Regions from separate parts of the Pseudoalteromonas sp. SR43-2 genome, predicted to be linked through region 2. Evidence: predicted binding sites of a transcription regulator. Region 2 holds the regulator's gene; each other region holds the start of a gene.
The links. Region 2 encodes FliA, which starts transcription of late flagellar genes. Its sites were predicted from a motif close to CTAAAGNTNNNNNNNNNNNNGCCGATA; they were not measured.
Positions count from the first base shown of each region.

Region 1: H5120_RS19120 (DUF4402 domain-containing protein) is a predicted target of FliA. The motif match lies at 2,632-2,658, and genes of this name have one in related genera.
Region 3: H5120_RS19540 (DUF5610 domain-containing protein) is a predicted target of FliA. The motif match lies at 2,621-2,647, and genes of this name have one in related genera.

Region 1 covers NZ_JACJED010000030.1:27,239-31,531, forward strand. The annotation lists gene H5120_RS19105 (hypothetical protein) at 1-594, opposite strand, end outside; gene H5120_RS19110 (molecular chaperone) at 609-1,451, opposite strand; gene H5120_RS19115 (hypothetical protein) at 1,478-1,927, opposite strand; gene H5120_RS19120 (DUF4402 domain-containing protein) at 1,952-2,581, opposite strand; gene H5120_RS19125 (SPOR domain-containing protein) at 2,710-3,315, opposite strand; gene H5120_RS19130 (SPOR domain-containing protein) at 3,379-4,062, opposite strand.
Region 2 covers NZ_JACJED010000016.1:77,151-81,443, forward strand. The annotation lists gene H5120_RS14030 (chemotaxis protein CheA) at 1-23, opposite strand, end outside; gene H5120_RS14035 (protein phosphatase CheZ) at 39-812, opposite strand; gene cheY (chemotaxis response regulator CheY) at 830-1,213, opposite strand; gene H5120_RS14045 (RNA polymerase sigma factor FliA) at 1,254-1,964, opposite strand; gene H5120_RS14050 (MinD/ParA family protein) at 1,991-2,851, opposite strand; gene flhF (flagellar biosynthesis protein FlhF) at 2,844-4,293, opposite strand, start outside.
Region 3 covers NZ_JACJED010000033.1:20,896-25,188, forward strand. The annotation lists gene H5120_RS19520 (serine/threonine protein kinase) at 1-37, shown strand, start outside; gene H5120_RS19525 (thiol:disulfide interchange protein DsbA/DsbL) at 72-695, shown strand; gene H5120_RS19530 (thiol:disulfide interchange protein DsbA/DsbL) at 712-1,350, shown strand; gene trmA (tRNA (uridine(54)-C5)-methyltransferase TrmA) at 1,417-2,514, opposite strand; gene H5120_RS19540 (DUF5610 domain-containing protein) at 2,677-3,816, shown strand; gene murI (glutamate racemase) at 3,882-4,293, shown strand, end outside.

The sequences.
Region 1 (4,293 bases), on a different contig from region 2:
AATAGGTAGAGTGGTGCTAGGGTTTAGGTCTAGCTTTAATGCACCAAAGTCTAATTTTATGCCAGTCCCAAACCAATTATTTAACTGCTCTGTTAAAATAAAAACATCTCCATTATCAATATAATAATCAGTTGGCTTAATTGAATATGTATTATTTTTAACTCTCACAACTTGAGAACTAACATCCAGTTCAAACTGATTTTCTTCGCTAATGAACCACCCTTTAGCTTGTTTAATTTCATTATTAACCTCAATCGCAAAATCCAGCTGTTCAATAAAACCACTTAGCTCAATCCATGCGCTATTAGGGCTTTTTATAGCGATAATTTCGCCTAAATATAAATCATCTAATCTCGCCGATAACACTAATAGTTCACCTGCGGGTATACCGACTAAAGGTTCATCGGCTTTATTATTTTTACTAATCTGTAAGTTTTTATTACTTAAATCAAAACTTTTAGATGACTCATATAAAGCCCATTTTTTTTCTATATTAAGTAAAATGTCGTCTACATTAATTTGCTTTTTACTATCTTTAGCGCACGTAGGAAGTGTCATTATAAGTAAAAGAGTAAAAAGTAAATATATACGCATTTTTATAACCAATATTAATTAGTTATAGCAGTGACAGAACCACTTTCATCAATAGAAAAAACCTCATTAAAAAAAGTATGTTTGCTATATTTATTTAACCCTTTATATATAACTCTAAGAGTACCTGGGGGGGTTAGCATGTCAGGCTCTAATAAAGACATACTTAAACTTTTTGTATTTAACTCAGGGTAGATACTGAAGTCGTTAAGTATTGAAACCTTTTTTTCTTTTTCATCTGATTTAGCTTTGAAATACGCTTCCAGTTTACCAAATGAACTATACTTACCATTTCTTGCCATAGTAAACTCAATAGAATCGACTTTACCTGATTTAGTTTTCGCAAGCTTTAATTCTTCTATATGTACATTTGGGGAAGCCAATTTCCCCTGTCGTAAAATAACAGGAATAGAATAACTTAAGATAAAATTAACATTAACACCTACTCCTTCGCTTTCTTTTACCTTACTATCACTGGGTAAAGCTTTGAATAGAAGGTGAGAGCGATATTCATTAATAGCCAGATCTTTAGGTTTACGCAATGCAAGCTTTACAATTTGGCGTTCGCCTGGAGCCAACCTCACTTGTGAGGGGCTCATTCGTATCATATTACTTAACGATTTTGGGTTTTCAGCAACCGCCTTTAAGGTTTTGTACCCACCCGACTGTTTAGCTTGTTTTTCTTGCCACTCTAATCGGTAAGTTTTATAGTCATCGCTGCTATTAATAAGTATTATCTTAGCGACTCGCTGACGATCGTCAAATTCAATCCTAGTTGGAGATATAAGTAGATTTGCGTAGGTTGAGAAACTAAAAAAAATTTGTAGAAGTAAAATTACGATGACAAAATGTCGCTTCATTAGTAAAGTCCTTTACTATTAAATAATTAATATTCTATTGTTATTTGAATTATTGATTTAAACTGTTCATCGAAATAATCACTGTTATTACCTGATGTGCTAATTAGGCCTCCAATATGAACCTCTGCAGTTCCTAACCCATTGGTTACTATGTCATTTCTATATAATAGCTTATTAAGAATAAACGAGCTGCCACCACTAGTGCTTGTAAGTGGCATATCGTTAACGGTGTCAGAAATTATAAGCTGTACCCTAGGCGGAAAGTTTTCAATTAATACTTCAGCCACCTCGCCACCTTCAATTATATGAATGTCATTGGTACTTGAACTACGCCCGTTAGGCAATAGCTCAAGTGTACTTACACGCTCGTTTTTGGCAACAACCACGGTTCCAAAATTAAGCTGCTGGAAAATAGTCACTTGGGATACAGCACTAAATGAAGAAAATATAATCAATAAACATGAGTATTTTAACATTATTCCCTAATCCCAACTATTCTCTTATTGGTATTCAACAGTTACAGCAACATCCCCTGTGTATGAAACATCGCCATACTCTGTAAATACTGTTTTATCTGTAGTTAATGTTGCTCCAACACTAAATGTTGCCGTACCATCAATATCTGTCGTTACAGTACTAGTCGAGCCATCAATGGCTCCTGTATCTGCGGTATTACTGCCCGCAACTACATAATATGTAAAATCAGATAACGTAAAGCCCGGCCCGCCAGGTGCAGAATCTTGCGTAGTCATATCTACATCAGTAACACTTTGGATCAGTATATCTGTAAAATTTGAAGCACCTGAAATTGTAAAAGTCGCTGGTGCGAAATCCGTTGAATCTAAAACACTAATTTCAGCATCTGTATTTGTAGTTCCAGCTGTTGCTATATAAGTTGGGTTACTCCCCGCTAATGCAGGAAGTACTACTGAAGCAAAATCTGCAGCATCTCCACCATTAGTTACTCGAACAATACCAAAGTTCATTGGATCCCCAACTTCAAAGTCAAATGAATTTTGTACTTGTACAGATGCAACTGCATTCGCTGTTTCTGCGATTACTGCTGAAGAGGTTAAAGAAAGTGCAGTGATAGATGCAGCCAAAGCTACTTTAGTAAAAAGATTGTTCATAATTTGTCCCTTAAATATATTTAATTAACCCTTAGTCAGGTTACATTAAGTATCGGCAGAGTCCATGAAATATTTAGAAAAAATATATTTTTTATTAAATATTCAAAACAAGTAAACTGTTTTTGTATTTAGCCTTCTTTAAAAGTGGTCAATTTACACTTATTTCCTAGCCTGAAAAAAAACATGCACAACTGTGCAGCTTGCTTTTGAGTTTGAACGGGCCCAGCTACCAGATTATAGAGCGTAACTGAATTTTTAGTTTGCGCATTTATTTGATATTGCAAAATTGCACTTAATTGTGGATATTGCTGCTGTAGACGCTGCACTTGTGCTTCAGCTCTTTTAGAATTCATATACCTAGCAATTTGAACACCGTAACTTATTTTTTTCGCATCGATAATACTTTTGCTTTCTATGGATTCTGTTGCTATGTGGGCAATGTTTTCACTTCCGTACTTTATATACTTAACATCATCTTTAAGTGGCTCTGGCACTGAATCAATATCGGTTTGTGCGGAAAGAGCTTGAATTAACATTAACAAGTCTTCTTCAATATCACTTAAACGATTTATTTTTTCTTTACTGCTGTCCCATTGTTCAAGATAAGGCTTTATCTCTTGCATACGGACCATATCATCTAACTGATTAGTGTCAGCATTTTGACTGCTACACCCCATAAGGCTAAGAGCTAATCCCACGTATAAAATAAAATGTTTCAACTGATTAAAAACCATTTAGCACTATGTAAAAATAACAATGCAAAAAACAAGCCAAAAAAGATCTTATAATCCAATATTTTAAAGTTTAACCGGCTTATCAGTGTAGTTACTTACTATGCAATCGAGTTTGTACAGTTTGAATACGTCACAGTCTGCTTTTGCATTTTTAAAGTTTTGGTAAGAGCCAAGCTTTAGCCTGTAAAACATTTTGTCGTTTATTTTGGCGGTTTCTATGTTAGTCAATATTTTATCTCTAAACAACGGTGCTGCTTTAGTATTTAGCTCTTGCCATGCTTTAGCCACACCTTGCTCTGAGTCAACCGAAGCTACCTGTAAAGCAAATACATGTTTAGGTTTATTTAATTTTACAGTTTGTTTTTTATTACTGTAATTTTGTTTAACTTGTTGGCGTGATTTAACATTACGTGTGTTTCGTGGTGAGCGTACAGACTTGCTGCTATACCCTTGATTAGACTGCGCAATAGCTTTGCTGTTTATAATATCAATATGATTTACGAGGTAAGTTATTTCTTTTTCTAATCTTAAAATTCGCTCTATACCTTCACGAGCTTGTTGCCACTGCATTGCGGCATCTTTTAGCTGTGCAAGTTCAAGGGCTGTAATTGATACGTAGTCAGGCGAGTTACTTTGAGGTTGTTCGTCAATGGTTTTTATTTCAGGCGTAACGCTGCATGCTGTGCCAAATAAAAGCATTAGCAAGCTAAGTAAAAGCCCAATGTTATTTTTTTTATATATAAACATGTATTTGCTGTCCTGAAAGCAGTGTTTTCACTACATTTCAGTTAAACATTCTCACAAGAAAGCGTTTAACTTTATTTAAGCTGTGAGCTATAAAACTTAGCTCTTCGCATGCTTGTCAGTGTTTTGTAAAACACAACGTTGCATACTCCCACCCTTCCTTGAGAGCATTATTTAATACAAATTCAATGCCAGTTAACACAAACTTTACAACATAAATAACAATATGTCTGT
Region 2 (4,293 bases):
ATATCTTCATCGACTTCAAACATGCAGTTACTCTCCTCTTAGAAGCCCAAACTTGATAAAAGATCATCAACTTCATCTTGATCAGATACAACATCATTACGCGATTCTTTATCAATAATAGGGCCTTCAGGACCTGCTAAAGTTTGTGTGGCAACTGGTTCTTTTATTTTTTGTTGTTCTACTTTATTCGCGGTGCTGTTACTGTCGTCTTGTTCAGCAAACGCAGTTAAAAGATGCAGTAAACTTTCTTCTACTTCCCTAACAAGTTCAATAACACGGCGAATAACTTGACCTGTTAAGTCTTGATAGTCTTGAGCCATTAATACATTTGTCATTAAGTTTTGAAGCTCATCAGTCTTATGATGAGAGTTGTTCATAAACTTATCGATGCTATGGCAAAGTTGCTTAAACTCACCAAGCTCAATCTCGCGGCTCATTAAACGATCCCATGTCGGTTTGATATGAGATATTTCGTCCGCTAACTGTTGGGCTATGGGAAGACTCGCTTCCACTGCATCCATTGTTTTATTAGCCGCATTTTCTGTCATTTCTATAACATAATTAAGCCGCTTTTTAGCATCTGGAATCGCATCTGTCGTTATATCAGTTAAGCGAGTATCAAGCTCAAAACTTTTAAGGGCTTCGTGCAGTTGACGAGTCAACTTTCCAACTTCAGCAAATAATTCAGATTGCTCTTTAGAAGCAGCCTCTAAAATCAACTGATTTGCTTTGTCTTGCTCATCATTTTCTAAAAAAACAACGAGCTGACGAGCTTGTTCTAACGTTATTTGAGGCGCAGCTGGTACTGGCATAAGCCTCTCCCCCATCATTAGCCTAAGCGTTCAAATACTTTTTCTAATTTAGTTTTTAATGTTCCAGCCGTAAATGGCTTAACAATATAACCATTCACGCCAGCTTGCGCCGCAGCTATTATTTGTTCTTTTTTAGCTTCTGCAGTTACCATTAATACAGGGATATGTTTTAACTTCTCGTCTGCACGTATTGCTCTTAAAAGATCAATACCCTGCATTCCAGGCATATTCCAATCCGTAACTACAAAATCAAACACTTGATTTTGCAACATAGGCAAAGCTGTAGACCCATCATCAGCTTCTTGAACGTTAGTGAAACCTAAGTCACGTAACAGGTTTTTTATAATGCGTCTCATCGTTGAAAAATCATCAACTACAAGAATTTTCATGTTTTTATCCAAAACATCCCCCAGTGAGGTATTAACCTTTGTTTACTTACTACTAATTTATCCAGTCATTGATTTTAGCTTTAAGCTTAATCATCGCCTGACCATGTATCTGACTTACACGCGATTCACTTACATCGAGTATATGTCCTATTTCTTTTAAATTCATTTCATCGTTGTAGTACAAAGAAAGCACCATTGCATCACGCTCTGGTAATGACTTAATTGCACTTAGCAAAGACTCATTAAACCTATCATTTTTAACATTATTAAAAGGTTTATCTTGTGCTAAATCTTGGCCTACAGGAGTAATAACATCCTCATCTACACCAAGGTCTTCAATGCCTAATATTTTACTCGTATTCGCATCATTTAAAATATGATGGTACTCATTGAGCGAAATTTCAAGTTTTTCAGCAACTTCTATGTCCGTTGGTTCGCGGTTCAGACTACTTTCGAGCTCAGTAATTGCTTCTGCAACTTGCCTGTTTTTACGGTGAACTGAACGAGGAGCCCAATCACCACGGCGCATTTCATCAAGCATAGCACCGCGAATACGAATACCTGCAAAAGTTTCAAAGCTTGCGCCTTTTGTTGCATCAAAGTTTTTCGAAGCTTCTATTAAGCCTATCATTCCTGATTGAATTAAATCATCAAGTTGAACGCTAGGTGGTAATCGAGCAATTAGATGACATGCCACTTTTTTAACAAGTGATGCATGCTTCTCAACAATCACATTTAAATTTTGTGTTGATTGATATCCCATAGCTCTATTCACCAGTGTTGTCATAATTAACCGTTTACTAGTTTCTCAATGAAAAACTCTAAATGCCCAGATGGTTGGTTGGGTATTGGCCATTTAACTGCTTTTGTTGCCAGCGTTTTAAACGCAAGAGCGGCTGGCGAATTTGGAAAGAGCTCTACTATTACTTTTTGACGACGTGTTGCTTTGCGCATATTTTCATCATAAGGAACCGTTGCTACTAGCTCCATTGATACATCTAAAAAGCGGTCGGTAACTTTAGATAGCTTTGCAAACAATTCAGTGCCTTCACGCATACTGCGCACCATATTGGCAACAATTTTAAATTTATAAACGCCGTGCTCACGACTTAATACTTTAATAAGTGCGTAAGCGTCGGTTATTGATGTCGGCTCATCGCATACAACAACCATTACATCTTGCGCTGCACGCGAGAAGCTCAGTACCATGTCTGAAATACCAGCAGCTGTATCTACAATTAAAATATCAAATTCGGTATTCAATTCGCTAAACGCACGAATTAGCCCAGCATGCTCAGATGGTGATAATTCAACCATACTTTGCGAACCCGATGTAGCGGGTACAATTTTAATTCCTGCAGGGCCTTCAACTAAAATTTCATCAAGCTCACATTCACCAGATAAGACATGTGACAAGTTACGCTCTACACGTAAACCAAGCATCACATCACAGTTTGCTAAACCCAAGTCAGCATCCAGCACTAATACTCGATTACCTTGCTGCCCAAGCGCAATAGCTGTATTTAGAGAAACATTTGTTTTCCCTACTCCACCTTTACCACCGGTTACAGCGATAACTTTTACGCCGTTGTTATTGTTTTGACTCATTTTGCGCAGGCCGCTTGCTTGATCTAATACTGTGTTAATCATACATCCCTACTGTGCTTGGCGCCACTGCTTGGTGCCTTGAATGTTGTTCTTTTGTTCTTTTTAAATATAATTGCTCAGCCTTTTTAACTAGTTTCTCAGCATTTGCAACACGAATATCCTCTGGTACTCGTTGACCATTAGTAAGATACCCTATTGGAAGGCGATTTTGAATCGCAATACTAAGAATCTCACCCAAACTTAATGATTCGTCTAACTTAGTGAAAATACAGCCACTTAACTGTACTTTTTTAAAGTGACGTACAGTTTCTTGCAATACATTAATTTGTGCTGTCGCGCTAAGTACTAAGTAGCTGCGAATATCTACACGTTGGTTACGCATTAACGTGTTTAATTGCTCAGTTAAACGTAAATCTCGCTGGCTCATACCTGCTGTGTCAATTAATACTAGACGTTTATTTCGTAAATGATATAAAACTTCAGCTAATTCATTAGCATCTTTAACTTGCTTAACACCACAACCAATAATACGACCATATGTTGCAAGTTGTTCATAAGCACCAATTCTGTATGTATCAGTGGTTATTAACGCCACTTTATCGGCACCATATTTTTGTGCGCCTAGAGCTGCAAGCTTAGCAACAGTCGTTGTTTTACCCACACCTGTTGGACCCACTAACGCATATACACCACCTTGGCGAAGTATTTCATTATTGGTTGTTTGCATTTGATCTTCGACCATAGTTAACAATGCTTTCCAACCTTGCTTACGAGACACATCATCAGGTACAAAACATGCCATTTGCTGTGCTACTTCTTTATCGATACCCATACCGACTAAACGGTCAACCATACAAGCGCGTGTTGGATCGCGACGCGCCATATCTTGCTGCATCAAGCCTGATACTTGGTGCTCAAGTAATTGACGAATTGCGTTCATTTCTTCACGCATTGTTGTCATTTCTTCGCTTTCATTATTAGGTGCTTGTTGGCGAGTGGTTACTGGGCTATCTAAATCATCAAAGTCGCGGTCTAAATCATCAAAACCTAAGCTATCCGCTTGAGTTTGTGGACGAACTGGCGCAGAAGCTTCAGGGGCAAACATATTTTTAGTACGCTGCCCCATATTAGGTTCTTGATAGTTATCAGTAGTATCAATACCCGATTGTGAAAACATTGATGCAAGCTCAGGAGAACGAGGACGCGGTGATTGACGCTCTAATAATGCTTGTAGGCTGTCAGCAACTTTTGCTTGAGGCTCAGGCTTGGCACGCTGTGGCTCTGGTTTTACAAAATTATGCATGCTTTGTTGTGGCGCCTGAGTACGCGGCTCTGCAGGGCGTTGTGGTTGCGCTGCTACTTTAGGGGCTGCTTTGTCATAATCAACTGCCGCTACAATTTCTACACCGTTAGCCAGTTTTTTATTTGACATAATAACCGCATCAACACCTAACTCATCTTTAACTTCTTTAAGTGCTGTGCGC
Region 3 (4,293 bases), on a different contig from region 2:
AGCATTGCAAGAAGCACCGTTAAAGTTATTGCCGTAATATTTTATTTAAAGACAAGTACAACGAGATACAAATGCTTAAAAAATTAAAACTGAGTTTATTACTTTTATGTTTACCATTTGCAGCACTTGCTGCACAGTTTGAAGTTGATAATCAATACACTGTTATAGATGTAGACAAAAGCAAGTCACCGCAAGTAACCGAGTTTTTCTCATTTTACTGTCCACATTGCTTTAAGTTTGAACCAGTAGCAAAAGCAATTGAAAAAGGCTTGCCAGAAGGCGCTGAGTTTATTAAAAACCACGTGAACTTTTTAGGTGGCGTGTCGCCACAAGCACAAAGTAATTTAAGCTTTGCCTACTTAATTGCTAAGCAGCATGGTCAGGCTCAAAGTATTAGCGATCAAATTTTTAAAAGTATCCATGTTCAACGTGCACCATTAACTGAAATGAAAGACGTTAAAAAATTACTTGAAGTAAACGGTATTGATAGCGCAACGTTTGATCAAGAGATTGCAAGCATGCCAGTCATTTCAGCTGAGCAAGCAATGCAAGACAAACAAAATAAATATTCAAAATTAGGCGCACTTACAGGTGTACCTACTTTTATTGTTAACGATAAATATAAAATAAACCTCAACACCATCAAAAATCAAAAAGAACTTGATGAGTTAGTAGCGTTTTTATTAGCACTATAAATTTCGGAGTATAATAATGATTAAATTGGTTAAAGCAGGTTTGCTTGCAATATTACTGCCTATGGCAGCAACAAGTTTTGCAGCAACGTATGAAGAAGGCGTGCATTACGACGTAGTTTCTGAGCGTGCAACTAAAAAGCCAGAGGTTAAAGAGTTCTTCTCATTTTACTGCCCTGCATGTAATAACATGGAAGCACTAATTGGTGAGTTTAAGCCTAAGCTTGATAAAAACGTTAAATTTAAAAAGAGCCATGTTGATTTTGTAGGTGTACGTGACCCAGAAAACCAACAGATGATGAGCCAAGCACTGGCGACAGCTGAAGTGCTTCCACAAAAAGATCAGATTATTTCTGCAATCTTTAATCATATCCATACAAAGCGCGCTAAATTTAATGAGCTTGCAGATGTAAAAGATATATTTGTAGCGCAGGGCGTTGATGGTGATAAGTTTGATAAGCTGTTTAAAAGCTTCTCGGTACGTACGCTGAGCTCTAAAATGAAACGCGATCAAGACTACTTTAAAGAAAAAGGCGCACTACGTGGCGTACCTACCTTTATTGTAAATGGTAAGTACAAATTAAACCTAGGTCGTGAGTCGGGTATTACTAAACCTGAAGACATTAGCAAATTAATAAATTACTTAGCTAACAAGTAAGTTTAGCTAAAACAAAAAAAAGCTCCTTAAGGAGCTTTTTTTATGGGTAACGTTTACTGAACGTATTTATTTGCGCTGTAAGAAAACGCCCGACTCAATGTGATGCGTATAAGGGAACTGATCAAATATAGCAAAGCGCTTAACGTTATGCGTACGTGTTAAGTGATCAAGGTCACGCTCTAGGGTTTCAGGGTTGCACGATATATAAATTATGCTTTCGTAATTAGCCACTAAGTCACACGTTAATTCATCCATGCCCGCGCGTGGTGGATCAACTAATATGGTTTGGCAGTCATAGCTTTTTAAATCAATCCCTTCTAAACGCGAAAAAGTACGCTCGCCATTCATTGCTTGAGTAAACTCTTCACTCGACATACGAATAATATCTAAGTTTTCTACGTTGTTTTTAGCAATGTTGTATTGAGCAGAGTGAACAGATGATTTTGATATTTCCGTCGCTAATACTTTATTAAAAGAACCCGCTAATGCAATTGAAAAGTTACCGTTACCGCAATACAGTTCTAGTAAATCATTTTTAAGTGGTTTACATAAATCTTGTGCCCACTCCAGCATATGAATATTTACTTTTGCATTAGGCTGAGTAAAGCTATTTTCTACTTGTTGATATATAAGCTCTTGGCCATTAACTGTTAAAAGTTCAGTTACAAAGTCATCACCAAGTACTTCTTTTTGTTTGCGGGCACGGCCAATAAAGTCAATTTTGTATTTACTGCTAAGCTTTTCTTTAAGCGCTTTAATTTCACTTAACCATTCATCATCCAGTGGTTTGTGATAAAGCAAGCTTACTAAAATTTCACCGCTTAGCGTTGATAGGTAATCGATTTGAAATAACTTACGGCGTAATATTTCACAAGGCTTAAGATTTTCTATCATCACCTGCATTATTTCACCTACTAGAGGCGCTGCTGGGTCAAATGTATCAACACGGATTTTTTCTTTTGTTTGTTGATCAAACATAATGTGAAACAGATCGTCACCGTCGTGCCATACTCTAAATTCAGCACGTTGGCGGTAGTTAGTTGGCTCTGAGCTAAATACTTCTAGTTGCTCCACACCAAAACGTTGGAACTGTGCACTAATACGCAGCTCTTTTTCACTTAACTGCGCTTGGTACTGTGTGGTATCTATTTTAATAACTGCCATTAACGCTACTACCTTATCTAAGATCTGTTTATCGGCGCTATTGTAGGGAGCGCTGCGTATTTGTCTAGTTTTGGCTAGCATTTATGCTGTTTTATTGAACATTGTACTTTAGTTTTTGTTGTTATAGCCGATAATAAACTACGCACGCTTAGGAGACGAATCATGAAAATAGGTAATTATGGCTTTACGCCAAATAACAACATCAATAAATTCAATAATAAAGCTGATATACAGCAACCTACAATTACGTCTCCTCAAGATAGCTATCAACAACGAGGCCGAGAGTTGGCCGCAAAGGTGCTTGGCGATAAAATGGCTGAGCAGCTTGGATTGCCTATCGCAGAAAAAAAAGCAGATAAACCACTATTTGATTTTGATGAAATAGTAAAAAACGTACTCGATTTTGTAAGTAGTGCTGTTAATAAAGCAAAAGCTAACGGCGCTGATGACGAAAAGCTCAAAGATATGTTAGGCGATGCGCGCAAAGGCGTCCAAATAGGGATTGACGACGCTGTTGATGAACTCAAAGGTACAGGCGTATTTAATGATGACATGGAAGAGGGCATTAATAAGTCCAAAGAGGGAATTTACAATGGGCTGGATAAGTTTGAAGAGTCGTTATTTAACCCACAACCTGCCAGCGTAAATATAAGCCAGGCCCAATACGTCAGTATGACGAGTAATGCAGAGTATAAATTTACTACCGCAGAAGGCGATGAGGTAAGTATTAGCTTTGCTGATGCATTTGAATCTCAATCGGCAAGTGGCTATCAGCAAAATAGTAATAGTGAGTCGTTTGCAAGCTCATCATCGCAATCTCGACAGGTATCATTTTCGATGTCGGTAAATGGTGACTTAAACGAGCAAGAGCAAGAAGCTATTAATGCGATGATGGAAGACTTACAAGATTTAAGTAAAACCTTTTTTGGTGGTGATTTAGATGAAGCATTTGAACAAGCGCAAGAGCTGAGTTTGGACAGCGATCAGCTGGTGGCTTTTTCTATGGATTTACGCCAAACAAAAACAATAGCAACAGTTAAAAGCTATGAAGAATATAAACCAGCACCAGAAAAACAAGTAGCAGAGGGTTTAGCCCCTTTTAATGACGACCTTAAAAATGCTTTTGAAAAAGCGGGTGAGCTTGGATTACAAAATCAGCTAGCTGGCATTCTCCAATGGTTAAATCAAGATCAGGAACAAATAGATAAGTTAGTAGATTATACAAAGTCTATGTTCGAAAACCTTAATCAGTTAAATTCAGCAGCCGACAGGCTTACTGATTTAGAAACCGCGCAAAGTTAAACTACTTTCTTTTATAAAAACCTCATGGCAAACTGCCGATCTTAAAGTAAAGTAGGAACGGTAGTTTGTCAGCGCATATAATGGTCTTTGATTCAGGTATTGGTGGAACTACTGTACTTGAACATATCAAGCAAAGTATCCCCAATGCTCAGTACAGCTATTTTATGGATAATGCATTACTACCTTATGGTGCTCAATCCCAACAAACTATAATTAACCGATTATGTTCACTCATTCATTTCATCAAAGCCAACACGCTTAACGTCGATTTAATTGTAATAGCGTGTAATACAGCTTCTACATCTGCACTCAGCGCTGTTCGCCAAATTACGGATATTCCTATTGTAGGTGTTGTGCCAGCAATAAAGCCTGCGGCAGAATTAACACACTCAAATCATATTGGCTTGTTAGCCACACCGGCAACGGTCGCCAGTTCATACACAAAAACATTAATTGCTGAACATGCACGTAATGTGA